One region of the Catellatospora chokoriensis genome, then DNA from elsewhere that is predicted to be linked to it. Evidence: predicted binding sites of a transcription regulator. Region 1 holds the regulator's gene; the other holds the start of a gene.

What was found. Region 1 encodes HspR, which represses chaperone genes until heat shock. Its sites were predicted from a motif close to TTGAGTNNNNNNNACTCAA; they were not measured.
Positions count from the first base shown of each region.
Region 2: lon (endopeptidase La) is a predicted target of HspR. The motif match lies at 4,113-4,131, and genes of this name have one in related genera.

Region 1 covers NZ_JAAOTI010000004.1:63,647-71,257, forward strand. The annotation lists gene clpB (ATP-dependent chaperone ClpB) at 1-2,446, opposite strand, end outside; gene HAV39_RS07485 (beta propeller repeat protein) at 2,534-3,661, opposite strand; gene HAV39_RS07490 (hypothetical protein) at 3,929-4,360, shown strand; gene HAV39_RS07495 (antitoxin) at 4,531-4,746, opposite strand; gene HAV39_RS07500 (heat shock protein transcriptional repressor HspR) at 4,822-5,229, opposite strand; gene dnaJ (molecular chaperone DnaJ) at 5,236-6,396, opposite strand; gene grpE (nucleotide exchange factor GrpE) at 6,477-7,301, opposite strand; gene dnaK (molecular chaperone DnaK) at 7,298-7,611, opposite strand, start outside.
Region 2 covers NZ_JAAOTI010000011.1:110,707-118,317, forward strand. The annotation lists gene thrS (threonine--tRNA ligase) at 1-640, shown strand, start outside; gene HAV39_RS18165 (DUF5937 family protein) at 644-1,729, opposite strand; gene HAV39_RS18170 (MFS transporter) at 1,830-3,065, shown strand; gene HAV39_RS18175 (hypothetical protein) at 3,094-3,885, shown strand; gene lon (endopeptidase La) at 4,155-6,518, shown strand; gene HAV39_RS18185 (cold-shock protein) at 6,589-6,792, opposite strand; gene HAV39_RS18190 (class I SAM-dependent methyltransferase) at 6,982-7,611, shown strand, end outside.

The DNA.
Region 1 (7,611 bases):
CGTACACCGGGTCGTAGCCGTGGCCGGCCAGCCACTTGCGGGCCACGTCGGAGACCTCCAGGGTGAGCCGGCGGTCGGCCAGCCGCCGCCGCAGCCGGCCCAGCTGGATGTCGACGATGTGGGTCAGCTCGTCCGGGGTCAGCGCGTGGAACACCACGATGTCGTCGAGCCGGTTCAGGAACTCCGGCTTGAAGTGCGTGCGCACCATCGCCATCACCGCGTCGGCGCGCTGCTGCTCGTTCAGCGCCGGGTCGGTGAGCGCGTGCGAGCCCAGGTTCGAGGTGAGGATCAGGATCGCGTTGCGGAAGTCCACGGTGCGGCCCTGGCCGTCGGTGAGCCGGCCGTCGTCGAGCACCTGCAGCAGCACGTCGAACACGTCCGGGTGGGCCTTCTCCACCTCGTCCAGCAGCACCACCGAGTAGGGGCGGCGGCGCACCGCCTCGGTGAGCTGGCCGCCCTCCTCGTAGCCGACGTAGCCGGGCGGGGCGCCGACCAGCCGGGCCACCGAGTGCTTCTCCGCGTACTCGCTCATGTCGATGCGGACCATGGCCCGCTCGTCGTCGAAGAGGAACTCGGCCAGGGCCTTGCCCAGCTCGGTCTTGCCGACGCCGGTCGGCCCGAGGAACAGGAACGAGCCGGTGGGCCGGTCCGGGTCGGCGACGCCCGTGCGCGCCCGGCGCACCGCGTCGGAGACCGCGCCGACGGCTTCCACCTGGCCGATCACGCGCGAGCCCAGCGACTGCTCCATGCGCAGCAGCTTCTCGGTCTCACCCTCCATCAGGCGGCCCGCCGGGATGCCGGTCCAGGCGGCGACGACCTCGGCGATGTCGTTGGCGCCGACCTCCTCCTTGAGCATCGCGCCGTTGGTCTGCAGCGCGGCCAGCTCGGCCTCGGCCCGGGCCTGCTCGCGCTCCAGCGCCGGGATGCGCCCGTAGCGCAACTCCGAGGCGCGGCCGAGGTCGAGGTCGCGCTCGGCCCGGTCGGCCTGGTCGCGCACCTCCTCCAGCTGCTCCTTGGCCGCCGAGATGGCCTGGATGTGCTGCTTCTCGTTGCGCCAGCGGTCGGACAGCGCGGCCATGTGCTCGCGCTTGTCGGCCAGCTCGGCGCGCAGCTTGGTCAGCCGCTCGGCGGACGCCGGGTCGGGCTCCTTGGCCAGCGCCATCTCCTCGATCTCCAGGCGGCGCACCTGGCGCTCGATCTCGTCGACCTCGGTGGGCCGGGAGTCGATCTCCATGCGCAGCCGGGAGGCGGCCTCGTCCACCAGGTCGATCGCCTTGTCCGGCAGGAAGCGGTCGGCGATGTAGCGGTCGGACAGCCCCGCCGCGGCGACCAGCGCTCCGTCGGTGATGCGCACCCCGTGGTGCACCTCGTAGCGCTCCTTCAGGCCGCGCAGGATGCCGATGGTGTCCTCGACCGTCGGCTCGCCGACCACCACCGGCTGGAAGCGGCGCTCCAGCGCCGGGTCCTTCTCGATGTTGTCGCGGTATTCGTCCAACGTGGTCGCGCCGACCATGCGCAGCTCACCGCGGGCCAGCATGGGCTTGAGCATGTTGCCCGCGTCCATCGAGCCCTCGCCCTTGCCCGCGCCGACGACCGTGTGCAGCTCGTCCAGGAAGGTGATCACCTGGCCGTCGCTGCCCTTGATCTCCTCCAGCACGCTCTTGAGCCGCTCCTCGAACTGCCCGCGATACTGCGCGCCCGCGACCATCGCGCCCAGGTCGAGGCTGACCAGCTTCTTGTCACGCAACGACTCGGGCACGTCGCCGGCCACGATGCGCTGGGCCAGGCCCTCGACGATCGCCGTCTTGCCGACGCCGGGCTCTCCGATCAGGACCGGATTGTTCTTGGTACGCCGGGAGAGCACCTGGATCACGCGGCGGATCTCGGCGTCGCGGCCGATCACCGGGTCGACCTTGCCGTCCCGCGCCCGCGCGGTCAGGTCCACGCCGTACTTCTCCAGCGCCTGGTACTGCTGCTCGGGGTCGGGGCTGGTGACCCGGCGGTCGCCGCCGCGGATCTGCGGGAACGCGGCGACCAGGGCCTCCTCGGTCGCACCGGCCTGCTTGAGGGCCTTGCCGACCGCGCCGCCGACCCGGGCGAGGCCGGCCAGCAGGTGCTCGGTGGAGACGTACTCGTCGCCGATCGGGCGGGCGATCTGCTCGGCGGCGTTGATCGCGTTGACCAGCTCCCGGGACAGGCTCGGCTCGGCCACGCTCGACCCGCGGGCCGACGGCAGCTGCTCGACCGCGCGCGCGGCGGCCCGGCGTACGTCGGCGGGGTTCGCGCCGACGGCGCGCAGCAGCCCGGCGGCGGTGGACCCGCCGGTGTCGAGCAGGGTCAGCAGCAGGTGCCACGTCTCGACCGTGGCGTGGCCCCGCTGCTGCGCCGTCGCGGCCGCTTCCGTGATGACCTCGCGGCTCTTCGTGGTCAGACGCTGAGTGTCCATACGCTCCCTCGGCTGATGGTCTCCGAACCAAAGTTGAGCCTACTGCACTCAACTTATTCGGGCCAGTCTGGAGGGTCGCGCCGGCGGCTACCGCAGTGTGACCTTCGCCCAGGTGCGCTGCCAGCCGTGGCCGGTGCCCAGATAGAACTCGCCCGGCGCGTCCTGCTGGGCGAACAGCGTGCCGTCGGCCAGCTCGGTGACCCAGCCCAGCCGCGGCGTGCCGGGAATCTCGACGTAGCGGTCGGCGAGGTAACCGACGGCGTCCGGCCCGGCGATGGCCAGCAGCCCGTCGCCGGCCGGGGCCACCGAATACATCTGGTTCGGCCGCTCCCGCAGGCCCTCGATCGGGCGGGCCCGCCAGGCGCCGTCCACCAGCTGCCAGATCAGCGGCAGGCCGGTGGCCTTGAGCACCGAGCCGCGCTGCAGCGAGGTCCCGCCACCGGCGGACATCATGTCCTGCTCGCCGACGAGCCACGCGTCACCGGTGGGGGAGACCCGCACGGACAGCATCCACAGCTTGCGACCGGGCTGCTCCGGCACGGCCAGCCGCTGCCAGGTGCGCCCGCCGTCGACGCTGCGGGCGGTCTCCCTCGTCGGCTCGAATCTGGTCAGCCAGATCGCGCCGTCGGGCGTGGCGACCGCGCCCGCGCTCTGATAACCGTCGGGCAGCGGCACCGGCTCGCCCGTCCGCCAGTCGCGCAGCACCGGCTCGTCCGCGGCGAAGTCCACGCCGTAGCGGACGCCGGTGGCGGCGTGGTAGTCGGCCGGGACCGTGCGGCTGAAGGTGAAGGTCAGGCCGCCGTCGCGGGACAGGTGGTAACCGTCGGCCACCTCGCCCCAGATCATCATCTGCTGCGGGCCGACCACGTACAGCTGGATGCTCTTGTCCTCGGCCAGCGGCATCGGGCGGGCCTGCCAGGTGGCTCCGGCGTCCGCGGTCGCGAACAGGCGGCCCCGGCAGGGCCCGCTGCCGGGGCAGTCGGTGAAGACGGCGTAGCCGTGGCGGGCATCGGCGAACTCGACGAACGGCCGGTAGTCCGGTGGCACGCCGACGTCGGCCGAGCGCTCGGTCACCTCGGCCCGGGCGGGTGGGGACCCGGTCGCGCCGGGCAGCGCGGCGGAGGGCGCCTCGCCGCGCGGGGTGCAGGCCGCGGTCAGCGCGAGCCCGAGCGTCAGGACGAGCAGCGGCCGTAGCCGGCCCGCGAACCGATTCACGCTGGTGGAAGTCATACCCGGTCGAGCCCTGAGCCGGCGGCCCGGTTCCCGTGGACGGGGGGTGCGGCCGTCGATGGCCCGCCGTCACCCTCCCCTGACGCCCAGCGGGCGTGCGGGGTTGGTCGCAATGCGTAACAGGTTGATGAAAGTCCTTGCCTTGACCTTCCCTTGACCTGGGAGAGCACGCTAGCGTGTCGCGGCAGCAGCGCCGCTGACTTTGGCCGCGTCTTCCACAAATCCCGCGTCATCACAGCGGAGGAGATAACGATGAGCGCTCCCCCGGCGGTGTTCCGAGGATTCGCCAACCCGGTCGACCCCACCCCCAACGAGTTGCGCACCTGGGCGTACGCGCCGAACTCCGTGCCGCTCACCGCCATGCCGCCGGACTGGGACCTGCTCGTCTCCGGTGACCGGCTCATCGGGACCCTGTTCGACCTGGCGATGGACACCAGTTGTCCGGCCCGCCGCTTCACCATGCACTGCCTCTACATCTACGCCGCCGACGCGATCCGCACCGGCTTCAAGGCCCACCCTCGGCGCAAGCTGCGCAAGATGGTCGAGGAGGCCGAGGAGGAGGGCGACGAGCAGATGGCGATCTGGGCCCACAACACCCGCGTGCTGCTGGCCCGCCCGCAACTCTTCGACTACCACGACTGGTGCGAAGGCGGCCTCGTCCGCCACTCGCGCAGACTTCAATAGCCGATGGCTCTGCGGCCTTGACTGGAACATTCACCGACGGCTCTGCGGCCTTAATCGACGTCATGCTCCGCGTTCGCTCCGCATGACGTCGAGCGGCCGGCAACCGCCCTCGGCTACGCACACACGGCTCCCCGCGGCACCTGACCGCGGGGAGCCGTGGCGCGATACGACTATTTCTTGTCCATCTTGTCGATCGCGTCTTTAGCCATGTCCTGGGCCTTGTCGACGTGACCGGCATACTTGCCGCCGGTCTTGCTGTCGACCGCGTCGCCGGCCTGGTCGACGGCCTTCTTGGCCTTGTCCTGCATCTGCTTGGCCTTGTCCGAGGCCTGGTCCGCCTTGTCGTCGATGCCGAGGGCGTCCTTGGCCTTGTCCAACATGCCCATTTAATCCCCCTCCGGGCCAGTCCGACAATTCGGACTGTTCCCGTATCGAGGATACCGGCCGGCGACCTTGCGAGCTCAGGCTTCGGCTGAACGCGGCCGCCACACGACCAGCGCCGTCGACGTGCGCGTGCTCGGCAGCAGATCGGTGCGCGGGAACGCGGAGATGGTCTCCAGCTGCGCCAGCCGCCGCTCGGCATACGCGAGCTGCTGCTGAGCCTGCTCCAGCCGCTCACGCAACTCCAGCACCAGGCGCTCCAGGTCGATGATCCGCTTGACGCCGGCCAGGCTGACGCCCTCCTCCTGGCTCAGCCGCTGGATCTCGCGCAGCAGTTCCACGTCGCGCAGGCTGTAGCGGCGGCCGCCGCCCGCGGAGCGGCCCGGCTCGACCAGACCCATCCGGTCGTACTGCCGCAACGTCTGCGGGTGCATGCCGGCAAGCTGCGCGGCCACCGAGATGAGCAGCACCTTCGCCTGTTCATCCACTGTGGATCACCTCCGTTCCAGGTGGTCCCGCCGCACCGGCGGGGCCAGCTCGGTGAAGCGCGCCAACGCCTCCCGGGCTTCCTCGGAGAGCTGCTGCGGCACCACTATCTCCACGGTAACCAGCAGATCCCCGCTGTGGCCATCACGTTTGGGCACACCCTTGCCGCGCACCCGCAGCAGCCGCCCACTGGGCGTGCCGGCCGGCACCTTGACCTTCATCATGCCGTCCAAAGTGGGCACCCGGACCTCCGCGCCGAGCACCGACTCGGCGAAGGTGACCGGAACGGTGACGGTCAGATCGTCGCCGTTGCGGCCGAACATCGCGTCCGGGCGCACGATCGCGCGGATGTAGAGGTCGCCGGGGGCGCCACCGCGCTCGCCCGGCTCGCCGCGCCCGGCCAGCCGGATGCGCTGCCCGTCGGAGACGCCCGCCGGGATGCGTACGGTCAGCGTGCGGGTCTTGGTCACCCCGCCGGTGCCGTGGCACTCCGGGCACTTCTGGTCGACGACCGTGCCCACACCCTGGCAGTCGCGGCAGGCCTCGGAGAAGCCGAACGCGCCCTGGTTGCGGTTGACCACGCCGGTGCCCTGGCAGTGCGGGCAGGCCCGCGGGCGGGTGCCCGGCTTGGCCCCGTCGCCGTGGCAGGTGTCGCACACGCCCAGCGTGCGCAGCGTCAGCGGCTGGGTGGTGCCCTGCACCGCGTCGGCGAAGTCCAGGAAGATCTCGGCCTCGACGTCGCGGCCGCGGGCCGGACGGGCCGGAGCCCCGGTGCCGGCCCCGCCGGAGAAGATCGAGCCGAACAGGTCGGAAAAGCTCGCGCCGCCGAACCGCTGGTCCGGACCTTGCCGCCCGCCGCCCTGGCCGAACAGGTCGTTCACGTCGAAGTGCTGGCCGCCCGCGCCGCGGGCGCTGCGCCGAAACGCGCCGGCCTCGAACAGCGAGCGCATCTCGTCGTACTCACGCCGCCGGTTCTCGTCCGACAGCACGTCGTACGCCTCGGACACCGCCTTGAACCGTTCCTCCGCGGCGGTGTTGCCGGGGTTGTGGTCCGGATGCAGCTCACGAGCGAGCCTGCGGTACGCCTTCTTGATCTCGCTGGACGTGGCGTCCTTGGCCACTCCGAGCACGGCGTAGAAATCCTTCTCCAGCCAGTCTTTCGAGCTCATCCGTCCCCCTCCCCCTGTCGTGATCGAAGCTCCCTCCCCGCGCCCGGGATCGGGCGGGGGAGGGAGCCCCGGTCATGGTGTCATTCCGGTGCGGCGACAGCCACCATGGCGGGGCGCAGCAGGCGCTCGCCCAGCAGGTAACCGCGGCGCATCACGTCGATGCACGTCGGCTCGGTCACGTCGGCGGACGGCAGGTGCGCCACCGCCTCGTGCCGGTTCGGGTCGAAGGTGTCACCCTTCTCGCCGAACGCGGTCAGGCCGAACTTCGCCACCACCGCGCCGATCTGCTCGGCCACCGCGCCGAACGGCCCGCTCAGGTCGCCGTGCTCACGCGCCCGGTCGAGGTCGTCCAGCACCGGCAGCAGCGCCGACAGCACCTGGCCGGTGGCGAGCTCGGCGGAGACCGTGCGGTCGCGCTCCACCCGCTTGCGGTAGTTGGCGTACTCGGCGGTCACCCGCTGCAGGTCCGCGGTGCGCTCCTCGAGCGCGGAGCGCAGCTGCGCGAGTTCCGCGCCCAGCGCCGCGGGCGCCGCCTCGGCCGCGGGCGCGGCCGTCGCGGTGACCGGCTCGGCCTCCACGACCTCGCCCTCCACCGCCTCGGCGGCGTCCGGCCCGGCCTCGGCCGCCGCCTCGGGCTGCGGGGCGACCGGCACCTCGACGGTGTCCTGCTCCCCGGCGGCCTGGTCGGTGACGTCCGCGGTCGGATTCTGCTCGGTGCTCTCCGGGGCAGGGGTCTCCTGCGCCGGAGCGGGCTCGGTGTCGGCCGCCGGGGCGGCCGGCGTCGCCGGCTGCTCGGACATGGTCGCTCCGCTCGGGCTGATCTTCCGCTTGTTCTTGATCACGATGCGCTCGCCGGCGGGAGACTGCTCCTCCGCCGGCGAGGCACCCTGTGCTGCTCCGGTCACTTCTTGCCCTCGTCGTCGATGATCTCCGCATCCACGACGTCGTCGTCCGCGCGACCACCGGCCGCCGGGCCCTGCTGCTGGCCCGCACCGGCCGCGGCCTGGCTGTCGGCCTGGCCGTACAGCGCGGAGCCGGCCGCCTGGGAGACCTGGGCGAGCTTCTCGTGCGCCGACTTGATCTTCTCCAGGTCGGTGCCCGCCAGTGCGCTGCGCAGCTCGCTCAGCGCGTCGTTGATGTTCTCCTTGGCGTCGGCGGGCAGCTTGTCGCCGCTCTCGGCCAGGAACTTCTCGGTCTGCCACTGCAGCGCCTCGG
Region 2 (7,611 bases), on a different contig from region 1:
CGGCGTGGACGCCGACTGGGCCCGCGCCGAAGCGCTGCTGCGCGACGCCCTGGTGCAGGCCGGGGTGCCGTTCGAGGAGGCGCCGGGCGAGGCCGCGTTCTACGGACCGAAGATCGACATCCAGGTGCGCGACCTCGCCGGGCGGGAGTCGACCCTGGCCACCGTGCAGGTGGACTTCGCCCAGCCGGAGCGCTTCGACCTGTCGTACACCGGCCGCGACGGCAGCCCCGCCCGGCCGGTGATGGTGCACCGCAGCATCGTCGGCAGCATGGAACGGCTGCTGGCCCACCTGCTGGAGGTGCACCAGGGCGCCTTCCCGGTCTGGTACGCGCCCGTGCAGCTGGCCGTCGCCCCGGTCGGCGAGGCCCAGGACGCGGCGGCGCGACAGTTCGCCGACCAGGCACTGCGCGCCGGGCTGCGGTCCGCGCTGAGTCTGGACGGGTCGCTGGGGCTGCGCATCCGCGAGGCCGCCCAGCGCCGGGTGCCCTACCTGGCCGTCATCGGCTCCCGCGAGGCGGACTCGGGCGAGGTCTCACTGCGGCTGCGTGACGGACGGCAGCTGCCGCCGATGCCGTACGCCCAGGCCCTGGGCCTCATCGGGGACGAGGTCGCCGCCCGCTCAGGAGAGCCGATGCCGTGACCGTCAGCGCAGTAGCGCCTCGACGAAGTCGGCGCCGAGCCGGGCGCAGGCGGCGAGGCGGAGCCGGTAGTGCACGTACCGGCCGCGGCGGCTCACCTCGACCAGGCCGGCCTTGCGCAGCACCGCGAGGTGCCGGGACACCTCCGGGTCGGTGAGCTGCCACGCCTGGGCCAGTTCCGTGGTGGTGTGCATGCCGCGGGACAGGGTCCGGGCCAGCCGCTGGCGCACCGGGTGGGCGAGCGCCTCCAGCCGCCGCTGCACCAGCTCCAGCGGCGCGGCCTCGGGCACGCCGGGCTCGGTGGCCGGATACTGCACCACCGGCCGCCAGCCCGGCGCGTGCACCACCACCAGGTGCGGGCGGCCGAACGCGGAGGGGGAGAAGGTCATCCCCTCGCCCACCGCGCTGGTCCGGGCGTCGGTCAGCTTGTCGACGACGATGCGCCTGCCGTCCTCGCTCACCGACAGCGCCGGCGAGATCGCGCCCAACGCCGCGGCGAGGCCGTGCCGGGCCAGCAGGTCCGCCTTGTGCCGGGCGTCGGCGGCCAGACCGTGTTGCACCCGCGCCCACACCTCGCCGAAGAAGTCGTCGCGGCAGTCCTCCAGCAGCCGGCGCACCCACGCCCGCACCGCGGGCGGATCGGCGAGCAGGCGCTCGGTGAACTCGGCCTGCCGCGGACCGCGGGCCTGGGCCAGCTCCCGGATCCGTTGCCGGGCCGCCGGATCGTGCAGCGGGGTGCCGGAGCGGGCCTGCGAGACCGCGCCGCAGCTGGTGGTGATCAGCGCGCCGGCGACCCAGGTCTCGTCAGAGAGCGCGTCCAGGTCGTCCAGCTCCTGTGCCAGCGTCGCGCGCGGCCGGGCGGGCAGCAGGAACTCCGCGCGTGCCGAGCGCCACAGCTGATCCCCCTCGAAGATCCGTTCGGCCAGCTCGGGCTTGAGCGCGGACAGGGTCGCGGTGACGAAGCCGTGCAGCGTCGGGTGGTGCGCGGGCTCGACCAGCGCGTGCAGCACCGCGGTCAGCTCACCGAGCGGCGAGGGCGCGAACACGTAGCGCTCCGGCGGCAGGCCGGTCACGTCGATGGTGAGGGTCACCAGGCCATCGTGACACCGCCGCCGCAGCGGGCCCCCGACGATTGACGACGTCCGTCAACCCACGTGCCGACGCCGGTCCAGCGGGCGCACGGTGACCGCCATGACCATCACCTCTGCTCCCCGCCCGGCCGCCACGACGCCGGATCCGGTCCGGTCCTCCTTGCTGCGCCGCCTCGGCGGGCCGCGATACGCCGCGGTGCTCGTCGTGGACGCCCTCGGCGCCGGCATGCTGCGACCGTTCCTGCTGCTCTACGGAATGTCCGTGGTCGGCCTGAGCCCGGGCGGCGCGGGCCTGGCGGTGACCCTGGGTCTGCTGGCAGGGCTGGCCACGCTGCCGCCGGCCGGCCGCTGGCTGGACCGCGGAGCGCGCTCCGTGCCGGTGGCGGCGACGCTGCTCGTGCGGGCGGCGGGCGCGGCCGTACTGGTGGCGGCGCCCACCCCGGCCGGGTTCGCGATCGGAGCCCTGCTGCTGGGCCTGGGCAGCCAGGCGTGGCCCGCGACGCACGCCGCGGTGGTGGCCACGATCGCGGTCGGTCGCGAGCGCGATGCGGCGCTGGCCGCGGGCCGGTCGTTGCGCAACGCCGCGCTCGGCGTGGGCGCACTGGCAGCCACCGCGACGCTGGGCGGCGGGACTACGGCGCTGCGCTGGCTCGCCACCGCATGCGCGCTCGGCTACCTCGCCTCGGGCGTGCTGGCGCTGGGCATGCGCCTGCGGGCGGCGGCGCTCGACCGGGACACGTCCGCAGGCACGAAGGACGACCTGTCGTTCCTGCGCCCGCTGCTGGTGGTGAACCTGCCGTACGCGGCCAACTTCTCGGTGCTGGAGATGGCGCTGCCCGTGCTGCTGGTGACCCGCCTGCACGCGTCGCCGGCATGGTCGGCGGGCATCTTCGTCGGCAACACCGTGCTCGTGATCACGATGCAGGTGGCGCTGGTGGTACGGCTGGCCAGGGTGCCGCGGCACCGGGTGCTGGCCGGTTCCGGCGTGCTCCTGGCCGCCTCGTACCTCGGCTTCTGGGGGGCGGGGTCGCTCGGCGGCACGCCCGGTGCCGCCGCGATCGCCGCGGTCGCGGTCGTCTTCACCGTCGGCGAGATCATGTACGCGGGCAGCAGCACCGCCCTGGTCATCGCCCATGCGCCGGAGCGGTCGCTCGGCCGGGCACTGTCGCGTTTCCAACTGTCCACCGGCATCGGCATGGCGCTCGCCCCGGCGGTGCTGACGTGGCTGCTCACCCTCAGTCCCGGCGCGCTGTGGGGAGGACTCGCCGCGGCGACGCTGCTGGCGGCGGGCTCGGTGGTAGCGACCTCGACACGCTCCGCGCGGTTAGCAGGGTAGTAACCCCGCTTTCGAGGAGGAATCGCCCATGAGGTCGTCGCGCGTGCTCGGGTACGGGCTGGGAGTTTGGCTCGGCATGGTCGGCATCTCGCTGATCCTGCTGCCCGCCGAGGGCAAGCACGAGGCCCTGTACGAGTCGATCAAGCTGACCACGATGGTGGCGCTGGTGCTCGGCTTCGCCATCCGCTACCTGCGCAAGCGCCCGATGGCGGCAGCCCCCGAGGGCGTGCTCGTCGGCCTCGTCTGGGCCGCCGTCACCACCGCCGGCGACCTGGGCCTCTACCTCGGCGGCGCGTTCAACATCGGGCTCGACGTGTACTTCACCGACGTGGCCTCCTCGTACTCGGTGATGCCCGTGATCACCGGCCTGGCCGTCGGCCTGCTCGCGCCGAAGCCCACCGGGATCCTGAGCGCCGAGGCGTACGGTGCGGCACTGGCCGCCGCCCAGCCCGCCGGGCACTCCGAGGCCGACGAGCTCGCCGCGATGATGGCCGCGGCCGGTGCGATGGCAGCGACCGCCTCCCCCGCTGCGAGCACGTCCGCGACGGACGCGGTGGCCGGGACTCAGACGATCACCGAGGTCAGCCCCACGACCGACGCCGAAGCACATCCCGAGCCGCACGCCGCGTCCCAGGTCCGGGCCGTATCCGAGATCCAGGGCGGTCCCGAGATCCACTCGGCACCCGAGGCCACCGCGCCGGTGGTCCCGTCGCCCGCCGTGGCGAGTCATGCGGAGGGCACGCTCGTCAGCGCGGCGGCATCCACCCACGCCGCCGAGGAGACCGACCGCCCGCTGTACATCCCGCGCGGGAATTGCTGACCCGCGTCCCGGAGTTGGCGAAGTCGAGACCGCGCTCCGGCCGGGGGCACGCAGCCCTGTCCGCCGCGCCGGCGTTGATCGTCCGACTTGCCAGGCACCTGTGCGAAAGGCGCTTCAAGATACGCACGATGGCCAGGCAAGTCGGACGATCTTGAGCGAACGGCGCGGCAGGGCAGTGGCGTGGGTCACACGGGTTGGTTGAGGGAACAACCAAGGTCGTCCTGGACTTGAGTGGGTAAGACTCAAGTTCAGAATGGCAGGTGTCGACGATGACCACACTTCCCGTCCTCCCCCTGGACGACGCTGTTCTGCTGCCCGGCAACGTGGTGGCGGTGGCGCTCCAGCCGGACACCCAGGCCGCGATCGACGCGGCACGGGCCTCCGGTGACAAGACCGTGCTGGCCGTGCCGCGCCTGGACGGCGAGTACGGCTCGTACGGCGTGACCGCGGTGATCGAGAAGGTCGGCCGCCTCCCCAGCGGGGAGCGTGCCGCCGTGCTGCGCGGCGTGACCCGTGCCCGCATCGGCTCCGGCGTGCCCGGACCGGGCGCGGCGCTGTGGGTCGAGGCGACCCTGGTCACCGAGCCGGAACCGGCCGGCAAGGCCAAGGAGCTGGCCCGCGAGTACAAGGCCCTGGTCGTCGCCGAGCTGCAGCAGCGCGGCGCGTGGCAGGTCGTCGACGCCGTGGAGCGGATGACCGACCTGGGCGAGCTGGCCGACTCGGCCGGCTACGCCCCGTGGCTGACGCTGGCGCAGAAGGTGGAGCTGCTCGGCTCGCCGGACGTGACGGCGCGGCTGGAGCTGCTGGTCGGCTGGGCGCGCGAGCACGCGGCCGAGCAGGAGGTCTCCGAGAAGATCAACAGCGAGGTGCGGGAGGGGCTGGAGAAGTCCCAGCGCGAGTTCCTGCTGCGCCAGCAGCTGGCCGCGATCCGCAAGGAGCTGGGTGAGGACGAGCCCGAGGGCACGGCCGACTACCGGTCCCGCGTGGAGGCCGCCGACCTGCCGGAGAAGGTCCGGGAGGCCGCGCTGCGCGAGGTCGGCAAGCTGGAGCGCGCCAGCGACGCCTCGCCCGAGACGAGCTGGATCCGCACCTGGCTGGACACGGTGCTGGAGATGCCGTGGAACGTGCGCACCGACGACAACACCGACCTCGCCGCAGCGCGGGCGGTGCTGGACGCCGACCACGCGGGCCTCGACGACGTCAAGGAACGCATCCTGGAGTACCTGGCGGTGCGCAACCGCCGCGCGGCCCGCAACCTGGAGGTCGTGGGCGGCCGTGGCTCCGGCGCGGTGCTGGCCCTGGCCGGTCCGCCCGGGGTGGGCAAGACCAGCCTCGGCGAGTCGGTCGCGCGGGCGCTCGGCCGCAAGTTCGTCCGCGTCTCGCTGGGCGGCGTGCGCGACGAGGCGGAGATCCGCGGTCACCGGCGCACCTACGTCGGCGCGCTGCCGGGCCGCCTGGTCCGGGCGCTGCGTGAGGCGGGTTCGATGAACCCGGTGGTGCTGCTGGACGAGGTCGACAAGATCTCCGCGGGGTACGCCGGCGACCCGGCCGCGGCCCTGCTCGAGGTCCTCGACCCGGCGCAGAACCACACCTTCCGCGACCACTACCTCGAGGTCGACCTCGACCTGTCCGACGTGCTGTTCCTGGCCACCGCGAACGTGGTGGAGACCATCCCCGGACCGCTGCTGGACCGGATGGAGCTGGTCACCCTGGACGGCTACACCGAGCAGGAGAAGGTCGCCATCGCCCGGGACCACCTGCTGCCGCGGCAGCTCGACCGGGCCGGCCTGACCGCCGACGAGGTGTCCATCAGCGACGGCGCGCTGGGCGCGATCGCCGCCGAGCACACCCGCGAGGCGGGCGTGCGCCAGCTGGAGCGCGCCCTGGCCCGCATCCTGCGCAAGGTCGCCGTCAAGCAGGCGGGCGACAGCGGGCAGGTGCAGGTCGACGACGGCAACCTCAAGGAGTTCCTGGGCCGTCCCCGGTTCACGCCGGAGTCGGCGGAGCGTACGGCGACACCGGGTGTCGCGACCGGACTCGCGGTCACCGGTGCCGGCGGCGACGTGCTGTTCATCGAGGCGACCTCGATGGACGGTGAGCCGGGGCTGACCCTGACCGGCCAGCTCGGCGACGTGATGAAGGAGTCGGCGCACATCGCGCTGTCGTACCTGCGCTCGCACGGCCGCAAGCTGGGGCTGGACCCCAACGCGCTGGCCGGGCGGCGGATCCACCTGCACGTGCCCGCGGGCGCGGTGCCCAAGGACGGCCCGAGTGCCGGTATCACCATGGTCACCGCCCTGGCGTCGCTCGCGTCCGGACGTCCGGTCCGGCCGGAGTTCGGCATGACCGGCGAGGTCACGCTGAACGGGCGGGTGCTGCCCATCGGCGGCGTCAAGCAGAAGCTGCTGGCGGCGCACCGGGCGGGCCTCACCGAGGTGATCATCCCGGCCCGCAACGAGCCGGATCTGGACGACGTGCCGGCCGACGTGCGCGAGGGTCTGACGATCCACGTGCTGTCGGATGTCGCCGACGTGCTGGCGCTGGCCCTGCGGCCGGTCGAGCCCGCCGACGGCGTGGCGCTGGCCGGTGGCGACACGGCCACTCCGGCGGAGCCGGCCCTGGCCGGAGCCTGACGCTCGGGGGCGAACGGGAAGGGCGTCCCCGTCACCTGTACGGTGACGGGGACGCCCTTTGCTGCACTGATCAGAGCGGGTGGACGTTGGCCGCCTGCGGGCCCTTCTGGCCCTGGGTGACCTCGAACTCGACCTGCTGGCCCTCCTGGAGCTCGCGGTATCCGCCACCGGAGATGGCGGAGTAGTGGACGAAAACGTCCGCACCCCCGCCGTCCTGCTCGATGAAGCCGAAGCCCTTCTCAGCGTTGAACCACTTGACGGTGCCGGTTGCCATGAATCCCTCTCACGGGGCCGTCGACTGCCCCGCACCGCACTGCGCGGCGCGGCCATTGCCCCACAACCGCTGACCCTAGCGCGCCATGCACGGGAAGGATGACTTTTGCCGACGAACAGGGCGATTCTGCGACCGATCGAGCGCCGGATCGGGCATGCTGGGCGAGTGACAGGTCGCGTTGATTACGCAATGCATGACCTTCAGGACAAAACGTTACCGGCGCACAGCGACGGACTCGACCGGCTCAGCCTGACCCCGGTGCCCCTCGTCCCCGAGATCCGCCTCCACCTCGCGGTGGACGCGATCGTGTGGTGGGCCCGGATGGAAGCCGAGGCAGGCCGCTCCATGCCCACCCCGTTCTGGGCCTCGGCCTGGGCCGGCGGGCAGGCCGTGGCGCGCTACGTGCTGGACCACCCCGAGGTGGCGCACGGGCGCCGGGTGCTCGACCTCGCCGCGGGCTCCGGCCTGGCCGGGATCGCGGCCGGGCTGGCCGGCGCGGCCACGGTCACCGCCAACGACATCGACCCGTACGCCATCGCCGCGGTCGCGCTCAACGCGCGGGCCAACGGGGTGACCGTGACAGGCCGACAGGGCGACCTGCTCGACGGCGACGGCGGCGACGCCGACCTGGTGCTGGCCGGGGACGTCTTCTACAGCGACGAGATGGCCGAGCGGGTGCTGCCGTTCCTGCGGCGGGCGGCCGACCGGGGCGCGTCGGTGTACGTCGGCGACCCGGGCCGGGACTTCCTGCCCGCCAAGGAGCTGGTCCTGGTCGCCACCTACGACGCGGGCAGCGCGCTGACCTTCATCGACGCGCAG